DNA from 4 places in the Providencia sp. Marseille-Q8014 genome. Region 3 is predicted to be linked to each of the others. Evidence: predicted binding sites of a transcription regulator. Region 3 holds the regulator's gene; each other region holds the start of a gene.
The links. The regulator LexA, encoded in region 3, represses DNA repair genes until DNA is damaged. The targets are predictions, from matches to a motif close to TNCTGTATGTACATACAGNA.

Region 1 (3,217 bases), 120 kb from region 3:
AATAACGTGGTCTGCCGCACGGATTGCATCTTCATCGTGCTCAACCACAATCACGGTGTTACCTAAGTTACGTAGATGGATTAGCGTTTCTAACAGGCGGTCATTATCGCGTTGATGGAGTCCGATTGAAGGCTCATCAAGGACATACATAACTCCAACAAGCCCTGCACCGATTTGGCTGGCAAGACGAATACGCTGTGCCTCACCGCCGGATAAGGTATCCGCGGAGCGAGAAAGGGTTAGGTAATTAAGGCCTACGTTAACTAAGAATTTTAATCGATCACTGATTTCTTTTAGGACTTTTTCGGCAATTTTCGCCCTTTGTCCGTTGAGTTTTAGATTTTGGAAAAATGCCATAGCATGGCCAATGCTGTAATCGGCAATTTCAGGTAACGTGGTGTTTTCGACGAAAACAAAGCGTGCTTCTTTACGCAAGCGAGTTCCGTGACATGTCACACAAGGCCGGTTGCTGATATATTTCGCCAGTTCTTCACGTACCGCAGTAGATTCCGTTTCTTTATAGCGGCGCTCCATATTATTGAGCACCCCTTCGAATGGATGGCGGCGAACAGTGATATCACCTCGATCATTACGGTATTTGAACTCAATGGTCTCTTTCCCTGAGCCATATAAAATAATTTTTTGAATCGATGGGCTTAGGGATTCATAAGGAGCTTCAACATCAAATTTATAATGTTCCGCTAGGGATTGTAGCATTTGAAAATAGTAGAAGTTACGGCGATCCCAACCGCGGATAGCTCCTCCGGCTAAGGAAATCTCCGTACTTTGAATGACTCTTTCCGGATCAAAGAATTGTTGAACGCCAAGGCCATCACAACTTGGGCAAGCACCAGCCGGATTGTTAAAGGAAAAGAGACGTGGCTCTAATTCCATCATGCTGTAACCGCATACCGAGCAGGCAAAATTAGCGGAGAAAACGAGCTCTTCAGCTTGCGGGTCATCCATGTCGGCCACAATGGCTGTGCCACCCGACAATTCCAGTGCAGTTTCAAATGATTCAGCTAAACGTTGTGCAATATCATCACGGATCTTAAAACGATCAACGACCACCTCGATGGTGTGTTTCTTTTGTAATTCAAGGGGCGGTGGATCGGAGAGATCACAAACCTCACCATCAATACGCGCGCGGATGTAACCTTGAGAGGCTAAATTATCTAATAATTTGACATGCTCACCTTTACGATCTTTCACGACGGGGGCTAACAACATCATGCGGCGTTCAGAGGGCTGAGCCAAAACATTATCAACCATTTGGCTTACTGTTTGCGCTGCGAGTGGAATGTTATGGTCAGGGCAACGAGGTTCCCCAACACGAGCAAACAGCAAACGCAAGTAATCATGGATCTCAGTGATGGTACCGACTGTAGACCTCGGGTTATGAGAGGTGGATTTCTGTTCAATCGAAATAGCGGGTGATAGCCCTTCGATGTGGTCAACATCAGGTTTTTCCATCAGCGAGAGAAATTGCCTTGCATAAGCTGATAATGATTCAACATAGCGTCTTTGACCTTCCGCATAGAGCGTATCAAAGGCTAATGATGATTTCCCTGAACCGGACAACCCTGTAATAACTATCAGTTTGTCTCGGGGGATGATGAGATTGATGTTCTTAAGATTATGAGTGCGGGCACCGCGTACTTCGATATTATCCATTTACCACTTCCCGGATGATTTGATAGTGAACAATCATAAGTGGATCATTATCGCACAATTTAGACTGAATGAATATACAGTATTCTATTAAAAAAAAGATTATACATGTTATACTTCAGGCTCTCGCATTGCTGACGATACTGATTCGAACACATCATTATACCGATAATGATGCGGCTGACTGGTCGTCGGTTTGTTTATCAGTTGAATTCATTGAAGCCTATATTTTTTGTCTATCAACACTGATAATAATGATAGGGCTTAAATTTTCAAAGCGGTTCGCATTTTGATTGAACAGCGGGGATTTTCATCGGGAATGCGTATGCAATACTTGATTGGTCGTGTTAAACTTCATGACCAATACAGAGATTAAATCTAATGCATCAGGAGTGTTTAAATGGCCAGCAGAGGCGTAAATAAAGTAATTCTTATCGGTAACTTAGGGCAAGATCCTGAAATCCGTTACATGCCTAATGGCGGTGCCGTGGCAAACCTGACTCTGGCAACTTCTGAAAGCTGGCGTGATAAGCAAACCGGCGAAATGCGTGAGAAAACAGAATGGCACCGCGTGGTTATTTTCGGCAAATTAGCTGAAGTTGCGGGTGAATATCTGAAAAAAGGTTCTCAGGTATACATCGAAGGTTCTTTGCAAACGCGTAAATGGCAAGACCAAAGTGGTCAAGATCGTTATACCACAGAAGTCGTGGTTAACATTGGCGGGTCAATGCAAATGCTAGGCGGACGCGGCGGTGAATCTTCAGGCCAAAGCCAAGGTGGCCAAGGTGGTTGGGGGCAACCACAGCAACCAGCAGCGCAACAATTTAGTGGTGGTGGCGCACCAGCGCGTGCACCGTCATCGCCAGCTCCACAAAGCAGTGAGCCACCAATTGATTTTGATGACGATATTCCGTTCTAAGGCTCGCCTAAAAATAGAATGTTGAAGAATGATAAAATACCCTTATTTTAAGGGTATTTTTATTTGTTCAGGAGAGTCTTTGATACAATACTTATTATTCATATAGTTAACTAGGATGGCTAACTTTCTGTTAGCTTGATAAGCCTATTGTTTTATCGTTATGAGTATAAAAATTAATATCAAATCGTTCTTTAAAAAGAAAAACGATGATAGAAAAGAAGTGAATCACCCCCTGTTACTTATTTTATTATTTAAATTGAGTTATTGAACATTGATTTTAATGATGTGAATGAAATGGTGAGTTTGATTGAGCATCATTTTTAAACATAACAGAAAGGTATCGATAGATATTCCACGAAGGCGGCTTTTGTTTATTATTGATGTGTGTTTTGGGGATGCAATAACCTTATTATCATTCAATTATAGTTTTTTTATAAAGTTAAACCTTAAGGGTTGATTAAAATTTTATTAAGGTTTCTTTAAGTATTGTTTTAATGAGTTATTAATGACTTCATTGATAAAAAAGCCCCTGAGAGTGATTACAAGGGGCTTTTTAGATAGTGATATCAGAAAGTTTTAAATATTGATGTTTTTTCATATGAAATAATTAAGCTACCTTTGGTTCCA
Region 2 (3,217 bases), 1.4 Mb from region 3:
GGCGGTCATGGTGATTTCTCTAAGTCAGATAAATTCATCCCTTATGCACTCACAGCGTCGACTTTAATTTCATCATGGCTACTTCTTCCCACCGGTTTTACGATGCACTATGCACACTTATATTATAGTAATGCTAATCCGCAGCAGCCATGGTTACGTTTTCCAGATAAATTACTCGAACCGAGCTACTCTGACTTTATGTATTTTTCTTTTACTATTGCTGTTGCATCACAAACAGCAGACATTGAGGTTGCATCGACACCTATGCGCCGTGCTGTTTTATTACAATCTATCATCTCTTTTATTTTCAATATGGCTATACTCGGATTATGTATCAATATCTCCGCAAGCTTGTTCTAACTGATTTAAACTGAAAATGCGAAAACATCCCCAAACTGAGCAAGTAGTCAGTGCAACACAATTTTATTTATCGTTTTGCATCTCTTTTTCACATTCAGATGGCGGCACACCAAAGATGACTATCATAAAGACAGTAAGACAATAACCAACATATTGACTAGTTTTTTGATTATTTTCATAGAAATAACCCATTGTGTTTTATTTATTCACTAAATTAGCACTGTTTATCATCGCAGCCATACCTCATTTAAGCACATTTACAATTCAGTCATGTTTATCAATAAGGAATACTCATTGCACATATTTCGACTAGCAACCCCCCCTGATATAGCATCCCTCATTCAGCTTGATAGTGTCACAACGGCAGAACGAGCGCAAAAAATATCTCAATGGGTCAACAACAAACATTGTTACCTGATTGAACAACAGAACCAAATTATCGCTTATGGGGTATTACACTACCAGTTTTTTGAATGTGCTTTTATTGAAATGATAATGGTTAATCAAGCCTTTCGACAGCAAGGTGCTGGTCTTTCATTGCTACAACAACTTAAACAGACTTGCCTTACTCAAAAAATATTTACATCGACTAACCAGTCAAATACTCCGATGCAACGATTACTCGATAAAGCCCAATTCAAACCAAGTGGCTTCATCGATAATCTTGATGAGGGGGATCCCGAACTTATTTACTTTTGCCAATTAACCTAGTTAATTGGCAACATCTTATTTTTAGAGTAAAGAAGGTTGCATAACAACATTGATTAATTTTTGATAAAATCGTTGATATATTTGCGGGTTGATTTTTATTGGATAACTCAATATTTCCAACTGATGAGGTTTAAACTCTGGGTGATAACTAGGATGAATATGTGCATATTCATTTTGTTTAAATCCACAATGCAGATAAAAACGTAATCGCTTTTGACTAATTTCATCAATGACAGGATCAATTTCCAAGATAATGTTGTTCACCTGTTTAGCAAATAACTGTATGACCTTTTGACCATAACCCTGCCCCCTTAGAGCCGATGAAACTGCAAGATGTTCAACATAAAAGAAATCATCGACTCTCCAACTGCCTATAAAGCCAATAAAAATACCGTTATCAGAAAAATAGTATAAATAATAATCCTCATGACTAAGGATACTTTGCCGCCCTTGATAACTTCTTTTTTCATGAGCGGGGAATGCTGAATCATACAGTTGGTTTACATTTGCTATTTCTAAAACGTTTCTGCTAGTCAACCTTGTTACTGTGAGCATGCGACCTGAACCTATCCTATCATCTTAAAAAAACCTATTTAGCATACTTATTCTCTTTTTCTAGGCAACTCATTTTAAGTTTTTATCCAGTGTTAACCCTTACTAGCGCATTGTTTTATTTTAACTTTAAAAAGTAAAAAACCGTGGTTGCACATATTCTATGTGTCATTGAAAAAATATTATCGATCTGATATTGACTTTATTCGTGACTCAATCTAAAAATACTGTATACAAACACAGTATTAGTTAGAGGCGACTATGTTACGCATTGAAATTTTATTTGATAAAAATGCACCACAAAAACCTAGTGATATTATGTTGCAAGCTCTTGAGTCTGAGATAACGCGCAAACTCAGCCCACAATACCCAGATATGGTGACTCGGGTAGGTTTTAGCTCTGGTCAACGTATTAATATTTCTGGAACCAAACTTGCCCAAGACAAGGTTCGTATCGAAGAGATATTAGAAGAAATATGGATGGATGATGGCTGGATCCCAGAACAAACGTTAGAGGATTAAGCATGCATAAAATTAAAGGAATGTCTGGATATCGTCTATCGTGTCCAGCATTCCTTTATTGTTTATCATCAACAGAATGATAAATTAAAAAGTATACCTTACTCCACCTAAACCTACCCAACCTAGGCGTTGCTCCGTGATGGAACTTTTTGCTGCATCACCGACAAGATAATAAGCCCCAACCCCCGTGTAAAAGGTTATATTTTCATTCCAGTTATAGTTTAGGATAGCGCCTCCATGAACATCTTTAAATCCACTCCCCGCATCATATTCACTAAAACGGGAACGGCTCGCCTGTAGTGGAGAAACGCCAAAATAAGCTTGATTGTAAGCTTTATTCCCCCAGGTGGTTGCTAGCGTATATTCGATATCCCACCGATGACTAAACTGATAATAACCAATCCCACCCATTTCAACATTGACAGTTCTACCAATATTTCGTCCACCATAATGGCGATCTTTCGTTGCCATATTGGCAGAAAGGTAAAGCTGAAAATTATTAATAGAATAATTAATTTCTGCCCCCACGAGCATGGAGCTATCTAGGTCCCCCATACCTTTTAAATCTTCATTCTTATGACCCAAAATACCTATTTTTTCATCTCGTCCTGCGTCATAACCTAACCGACTGGAAACCGTTAAGTTTTCGGTTAAACCAATAGCCCATTCTGCTCCCTCTAACCCTAAGCTAAATACGCCGTAATCATCGGAAATATATCCGTAGTTCACATCAACGGTTGGCGAAAATAAGTATTTATTAGATCCTTCATAAGCAGGCATAACAGAACCCCCTGCCCCCAAAACTATGACACTCTCCCCTGCGACGACAACACTGTAGGGTGACAAGGCAGTGACTAATATTGCCGCTGAACACAAACGTTTCATTAAAATATCCTATCTGGTTCTGTTAATAAATTTTTTGTCGAATAAATGCTTTAATTTCTTTTATGGGCTTCAAATTCTTTTTAAATTCGTCTTTTATCCTTTCGTTTTCAATACCATTTCTAGTATGTGTATTCTCAGCTAACTGATTAAATGAAAGCGTTGGCATGAGCATTTTCTTTGAAGGACT
Region 3 (3,217 bases):
AAAATGTAAGTTTGTATTTATAAAAACTTAATAATTTTTTCTAAAAAGAAAGTCGTTTTTTTATAAGGAAACACGCAGTAACAGCAAAAAACAATGACATCAATAGATTAAAAACAAAAAATAAGAATTAAAAAATAAAAAAGCAATAAAAACAAAATAAAAATCTATAGGGAAAAATTTAGATAAGAAAACTCCCAATTGAAATGTGTTACTGAAGGTTACTTTTTAAATTTAAAGTTACATTTTAATTGTTATTATTTTGTATTGGTTTTGTTTTTATCGTGATAATAAATTACTTATTGCACCAGAGTATAATGGTGCCATTTATAACCCTATTTCACTCACTTTTAGTAACATGCTTAAAATACAATATTAACGTATATTGTGAGATGTGATTTATTTATTTGAATATTAAATGGTTGTGATTTTTTCCTAATACGCTTTTTTCTAAGCCTCACTTTTTATTCATTCTCATTTCAGTCTCTATGTATCATAAAGTTATGGTAAACTTGTCTTCACTATCATTGGGATTTTTGCTGTGGGGTCAACGACCATGAAAATAATGAGTGAGGATAAGCTGCTAGTGATGGCCGAAAGAATTTGCCAATCAAGAGGTGTTAGGCTAACGCCTCAGCGGGAAACCGTTCTACGGCTAATAGCGCAACAACACGGTGCAATAAGTGCTTATGACCTGCTCGATTTGCTGCGTGAAGTCGAGCCTCAAGCCAAGCCACCAACAGTCTATCGTGCGCTTGAATTTTTAATGGAACAGAGCTTTATTCATAAAATCGAATCGACAAATAGCTATGTTATCTGCCATCACTTTGACAATCCTAGCCATATCTCAGTCATGTTGATTTGTGATCATTGCGGTGGCGTAGCAGAAAGTGATTGCGGAACCATAGAAGCTGCTATTTTAGATTTAGCTAATCAAAATCAATTTCAACTCCGTCATACCGTCGTTGAGAACCATGGTTTATGCCGAGTATGCAGTGAGTTAGCTAGCTGTAAAGACCATGAGCATTGTCATCATGACCATGAACAACCTATTAAGACAAAGAAAAAGTAATCACTAAGACAATAAAATAGACAAAACACACTATAGTAGAGTGTAATATTTTATGTCTCTTAATAAGTCGGGTGCACAGATAAACTCACTAATGAGTAAAAGAAAGGTATCGCAGGCAGACTCCTAAAATAGATACATAGTAAATCTGCCAGCAATATTTTTGAGGGTATTTTATGGCGCTAACATTAGCACCAGTCACCATTACGGATCACGCCAACCGCTAGCCCTTCAATTGTAAAATTCTGCTGACGCAGATCAACAATAATCGGAGCAAATTCTGCATTTTCAGCGATTAACTCAACACGGTTACCTTGCTGCTTAAAGCGTTTCACAGTCACTTCATCTTCAATACGTGCAACAACCACTTGCCCATTACGGACATCTTGTGTTTTATGCACAGCTAAAAGGTCGCCATCCATAATCCCAATGTCCTTCATTGACATACCATTAACACGTAATAAAAAATCAGCATGGGGCTTAAATAGAGCAGGATCCACTTGATAATGACTTTCAATGTGCTCTTGAGCCAATAGAGGTTCGCCAGCAGCAACACGTCCAATCAAAGGAAGCCCCTGAACTTCAGCATCATTTTCTTCTTCAAGTAGTAAACGGATACCACGAGAAGCCCCTGAAACAATCTCAATGACCCCTTTACGTGCCAAGGCTTTAAGGTGCTCTTCTGCCGCATTAGGCGAACGAAAACCAAGGCTTGCTGCTATTTCAGCGCGTGTAGGTGGCATACCCGTCTGAGAAATGTGATCGCGCACCAGATCATAAACCTGCTGTTGTCTAGCCGTCAGTGCTTTCATCTCGTTCCCCTGTTTGTTTATACAGTCAGACTGTGAGTATATACAGGTAAATGAAGTTTTGAAACACTTAAATCACTGAAGTGCCATATTTGTTGAAAGCTCATCAAGGATTTATCGATTTGCGACAATTTCTACATTAGCCAGCAAAATAGTGTTGCCATAAAACGGTTGCCCAAATAACCAACGCGAGTCCAATGGTCACAAACACCGCGGCAGAACCGATATCTTTAGCTCGACCAGACAATTCATGATATTCACTGCCCACGCGATCAACCACCGCTTCAATTGCACTATTCAGTAATTCAACAATCGCCACCAGCACAACAGAACTGATCAACAATAATCGATCGATATAACTCACATCCAACCACAGCGCGATAATGACGGCAATCAATGCCGCAACAGATTCCTGCCGAAAGGCCGCTTCATTAATCCAAGCCGCCTTTAATCCTTTAAGGGAATACCCCGCAGCCTTTATTACACGAGTCAATCCCTTAGTTTGGTTCGCCATATTTATTCCTCAAAATTACAAACAATAATCATTTTTTGCGGTCAAAGTTAATCATTTGCCAGTTGATTTCTGGTATGCTTGCGAAGCATTGTTAACAAGAGGCTATAATCATTTATGTCACTATGGCGTAAAATATATTACAACACGTTGAATTTACCACTTAAATTACTGGTAAAGAGTAAACTCGTTCCAACAGACCCGATATCAGAACTGGAATTGGACACCAGCCGGCCCACGTTATACGTGTTGCCTTATCATTCCAAGTCTGACCTTTTAACATTACGTCACCAATGCTTATCGATCGGTCTACCTGACCCGTTGGTCGATAATGACATTAATGGCACTAAATTACCGGCCTATGTCTTCATTGATGATGGTCCGAGAGTCTTTCGCTACTACTCACCAAACCCACGTAAAGAGTCAGTAAGAATATTCCATGCATACCTAGACTTGCATCGTAGTAATCCGAATCTCGATATTCAAATGCTACCTGCATCCGTGATGTTTGGTCGTGCACCTGGACGAGAAGGCCATACACCGGCTCCCCCCTTACGCTTACTCAACGGTATCCAAAAATTCTTTGCCGTGATTTGGCTTGGGCGAGATAGTTTTGTCCGTTTTTCGCCAACCGTATCCATGGGAGTGATGGCGCAAGAGCATGGTACCGATACGATTATTGCGAATAAACTAGCACGTGTTGCCCGTATCCATTATTCACGTCAACGCCTCGCGGCGGTTGGTCCGAAACTGCCTGCCCGCCAAGATCTTTTCAATAAGCTATTAACCTCAAAAGCGATTGAAAAAGCGGTTGAAGATGAAGCACGTAGT
Region 4 (3,217 bases), 150 kb from region 3:
ACGATACCTATACAGGCCGTGTGATGCGCCATTTCAGAGGTTCAATGAAAGAATGGCAAGATATGGGTGTCATGAATTATGAAATGGAATCTGCAACATTATTGACTATGTGTTCAAGCCAAGGTTTACGGGCTGGTATGGTCGCTGGTGTGATTGTTAACCGTACCCAACAAGAAATCCCTAATGAAGCCTTGCTGAAGAAAACAGAAGGTAATGTGTTGAGTATTGTGGTTGAGGCTGCTCGCCGCCTACTTTAATTGCGTCATTACTGGCTCGTTTACTTACGCTTTCACTCGGTTGTGAATAAACAGTAGACGAGCCCAGTTCACTTTCTCTCTCTTGGTTTATTTTCATCTTTATCGCTCATTTTATTAATGCCTGCTTAATTGCAGGTATTTTTTCTGATTTTTTTCGAGGCATAATCTGTTATGGTTTTGAGAACAATCAACATTATAGGTAAGAAGATGATGACCAAAACACCTTATTTGCACCCTTCAGTATTGCCTCTTAAAGGCGGCGTTAATTTCCGTGACCTTGGTGGGAAAAAATTAGCGAATGGTAATAAAATTAAGTCAGGTTTATTGTTTCGCTCAGGGGCTCTCAACCATTTAACTGAAGAGGATTTGATCATTTTACAAGATCAAAATCTCTATCAGATATTAGATTATCGCGATGTTGCTGAAATTAAATCAAAACCAGATATTGTTTGGGATGGCGCTCATTATGTTAATGCACCTGCAAACCCTATGGCTAAAGAGGTGAGTGCTGATCTTGATAAATTAACCCCTGAACTCCTTGAAAAATTTGATCCTAAAATTTTCATGAACCGTCTTTACGAACTGCTGCCGCTAAATAATCCAGCTTATCATCAACTGGTGAATATGCTAAAGCAGCCAGAAAAAGGTGGTATCGTTCAGCACTGTGCCGTTGGTAAAGATCGTACCGGCGTTGGTTCAGCTTTAGTACTATTTGCACTTGGCGCTGACTTAGACACCGTCATGGAAGATTACTTGCTAACAAACGAAACGTTGGCCCCATATCGCAAGCATTTACTGGAAGAACACGCCCAGAGAATGAGCGAAAGCGCAGTGAAGAAGTTTGAATATGTCTATTCAGTACGCGAAGAGTTTTTACTGACAGCGATAAATAGTATAAATAATCATTATGGCAGCATTGATAAGTGGTTAGAGACGGATTTTGGTTTGGATAAGTCTGGTCGCAGCGTGCTGCAAAGCTATTTTATCGAATAGTTAGTTTAATATTGGTTTATTACATATTCGTTAATGTACTCACCAAGTTATCATTAAGGGAGAAATGACGGTGACACTAAATGAAATAGTCCATGCGGTGACTGAGTTTACCCGTGAACATGAAATATGGGCACTACCAATCATTTTCTTTCTCGCTTTTGGTGAATCTTTAGCATTTTTATCCTTACTGTTACCTGCGACCGTCATTTTACTTGGCTTAGGGGCTTTAATCGGAGAAAGCGGTATCACATTTTGGCCTGTATGGCTTGCCGCGACATTAGGCGCGTTTTTTGGTGATTGGCTTTCTTACTGGTTTGGTTTTCACTACAAAGACAATGTTCGTAAAATGTGGCCTATTTCTCGTAAACCACAGATGATAGATCGCGGGCAGCACTTCTTTAATCGTTGGGGGATCTGGAGCGTATTTTTAGGACGTTTCTTTGGACCATTTAGAGCCGTAGTACCTTTAGTTGCAGGCATTTGTAAAATGCCGAAACGTTACTTTCAAGTCGCGAATATTGTTTCTGCGATGATATGGGCATTCGGTATATTAGCGCCAGGCGCTTTTGGCCTACGTTGGTTGGCTCATTGGATGGGATAAGCTGCGAAGCTGTTCGCAATTTATGGCTTACTTCAAATTACTTCTGGACAGATATACAGTATCCGATTACTTTACATTGGATCACGTAATGTAAGGATTTAACAGTGGATACCTCTCTACTATATGGGGTTATTGGTGCCCTCGGTGGTATTTTAATTGGCGGTTTGGCTGTCTGGTTTTCTATTGCACAAAAATTGAGCCAAAAAGAACAAGAACTCCAACAAGTTAACCGTCAGCTTGCGGCAAGCGATGAAAAAAACATCCATCTTTCTGAATGGAAAATGGAGTATGAGCGTCTTGATCAAGAGCTGCGTACATTGCGAGACATTAACCGTGAGCAGGAAGCTGAACTACGGGAAATCACCACACGTTTTGAACAAAATCAATTAGCTAACGAAGAAAAACAAAGGCTATTGCAAAATAGTGAGCAGCGGCTGACTACACAATTTGAAAATTTGGCAAACCGTATTTTCGAACAAAGTGAACGACGAGTGTCAGAGCAGCAACAGAAAAGCTTAATCGCCATGCTGTCACCATTTCGTGAGCAACTTGAAGGTTTCCGCCAGCAAGTTCAACAAAGTTTTGGGGAAGAGGCTAAAGAACGGCACACCTTGGCTTATGAAATTCGTCAATTACAACAGTTAAACAACCAAATGACGAAAGAAGCCGTTAATTTAACGCGTGCTCTTAAAGGTGATAATAAAATCCAAGGGAATTGGGGAGAAACGATTTTGACTCGTATCCTTGAAGCTTCTGGCTTACGTCAAGGTAGTGAGTTTGAGACACAGGTGAGTATAAACACAAGCTACAATAGCCGTTATCAACCCGATGTGATTATTCGCCTACCTGAAGGCAAGGACGTCATTGTTGATGCTAAAATGTCATTAGTCGCCTATGAAAACTATTTCAATAGTGAAGATCCTGAAGAACAAGCCTATGCACTCAAAAATCATGTCGCTTCAATTCGTAATCATATGCGTGGTTTAAGCCGTAAAGATTATCACCAATTACCAGGAATACGCTCCCTTGATTATGTCTTGATGTTCATTCCGATTGAACCTGCGTATTTGTTAGCTTTAAAAGAATCGCCTGAGTTACTTGATGAAGGGATAAAACAGAATATCATGTTAGTGTGTCCTTCTACCTTATTGGTTGCAGTGAGAACAATCAATAACTTATGGCGGTACGAACGACAAGGACAAAATGCGCAAGAAATTGCGACAAAAGCAGCGAAAATGTATGATAAGTTGCGCCTTTTTGTCGAGGATATGCAGCTTTTAGGCGCCAGCTTAGATAAAGCAGATCAGGCTTATCAATCAGCAATGAAAAGGCTAGCAGAAGGCCGAGGAAATTTGATTAGCCAAGC

Region 1: uvrA (excinuclease ABC subunit UvrA) is a predicted target of LexA. The motif match lies at 1,737-1,756, and genes of this name have one in related genera.
Region 2: ACWPW6_RS08105 (DinI-like family protein) is a predicted target of LexA. The motif match lies at 1,849-1,868, and genes of this name have one in related genera.
Region 4: rmuC (DNA recombination protein RmuC) is a predicted target of LexA. The motif match lies at 1,893-1,912, and genes of this name have one in related genera.

Annotation. Positions count from the first base shown of each region.
Region 1 is NZ_CBCOPT010000001.1:593,231-596,447, forward strand. Features, by position in the region: gene uvrA (excinuclease ABC subunit UvrA) at 1-1,674, opposite strand, end outside; gene ACWPW6_RS02530 (single-stranded DNA-binding protein) at 2,072-2,590, shown strand; gene aarP (HTH-type transcriptional activator AarP) at 3,198-3,217, opposite strand, start outside.
Region 2 is NZ_CBCOPT010000001.1:1,862,970-1,866,186, reverse strand. Features, by position in the region: gene ACWPW6_RS08120 (DUF1345 domain-containing protein) at 1-360, shown strand, start outside; gene ACWPW6_RS08115 (GNAT family N-acetyltransferase) at 655-1,071, shown strand; gene ACWPW6_RS08110 (GNAT family N-acetyltransferase) at 1,093-1,626, opposite strand; gene ACWPW6_RS08105 (DinI-like family protein) at 1,885-2,145, shown strand; gene ACWPW6_RS08100 (MipA/OmpV family protein) at 2,230-3,030, opposite strand; gene ACWPW6_RS08095 (hypothetical protein) at 3,053-3,217, opposite strand, start outside.
Region 3 is NZ_CBCOPT010000001.1:477,431-480,647, reverse strand. Features, by position in the region: gene zur (zinc uptake transcriptional repressor Zur) at 554-1,069, shown strand; gene lexA (transcriptional repressor LexA) at 1,255-1,878, opposite strand; gene ACWPW6_RS02040 (diacylglycerol kinase) at 2,015-2,389, opposite strand; gene plsB (glycerol-3-phosphate 1-O-acyltransferase PlsB) at 2,504-3,217, shown strand, end outside.
Region 4 is NZ_CBCOPT010000001.1:622,860-626,076, forward strand. Features, by position in the region: gene udp (uridine phosphorylase) at 1-257, shown strand, start outside; gene ACWPW6_RS02655 (tyrosine-protein phosphatase) at 468-1,250, shown strand; gene ACWPW6_RS02660 (DedA family protein) at 1,321-1,851, shown strand; gene rmuC (DNA recombination protein RmuC) at 1,956-3,217, shown strand, end outside.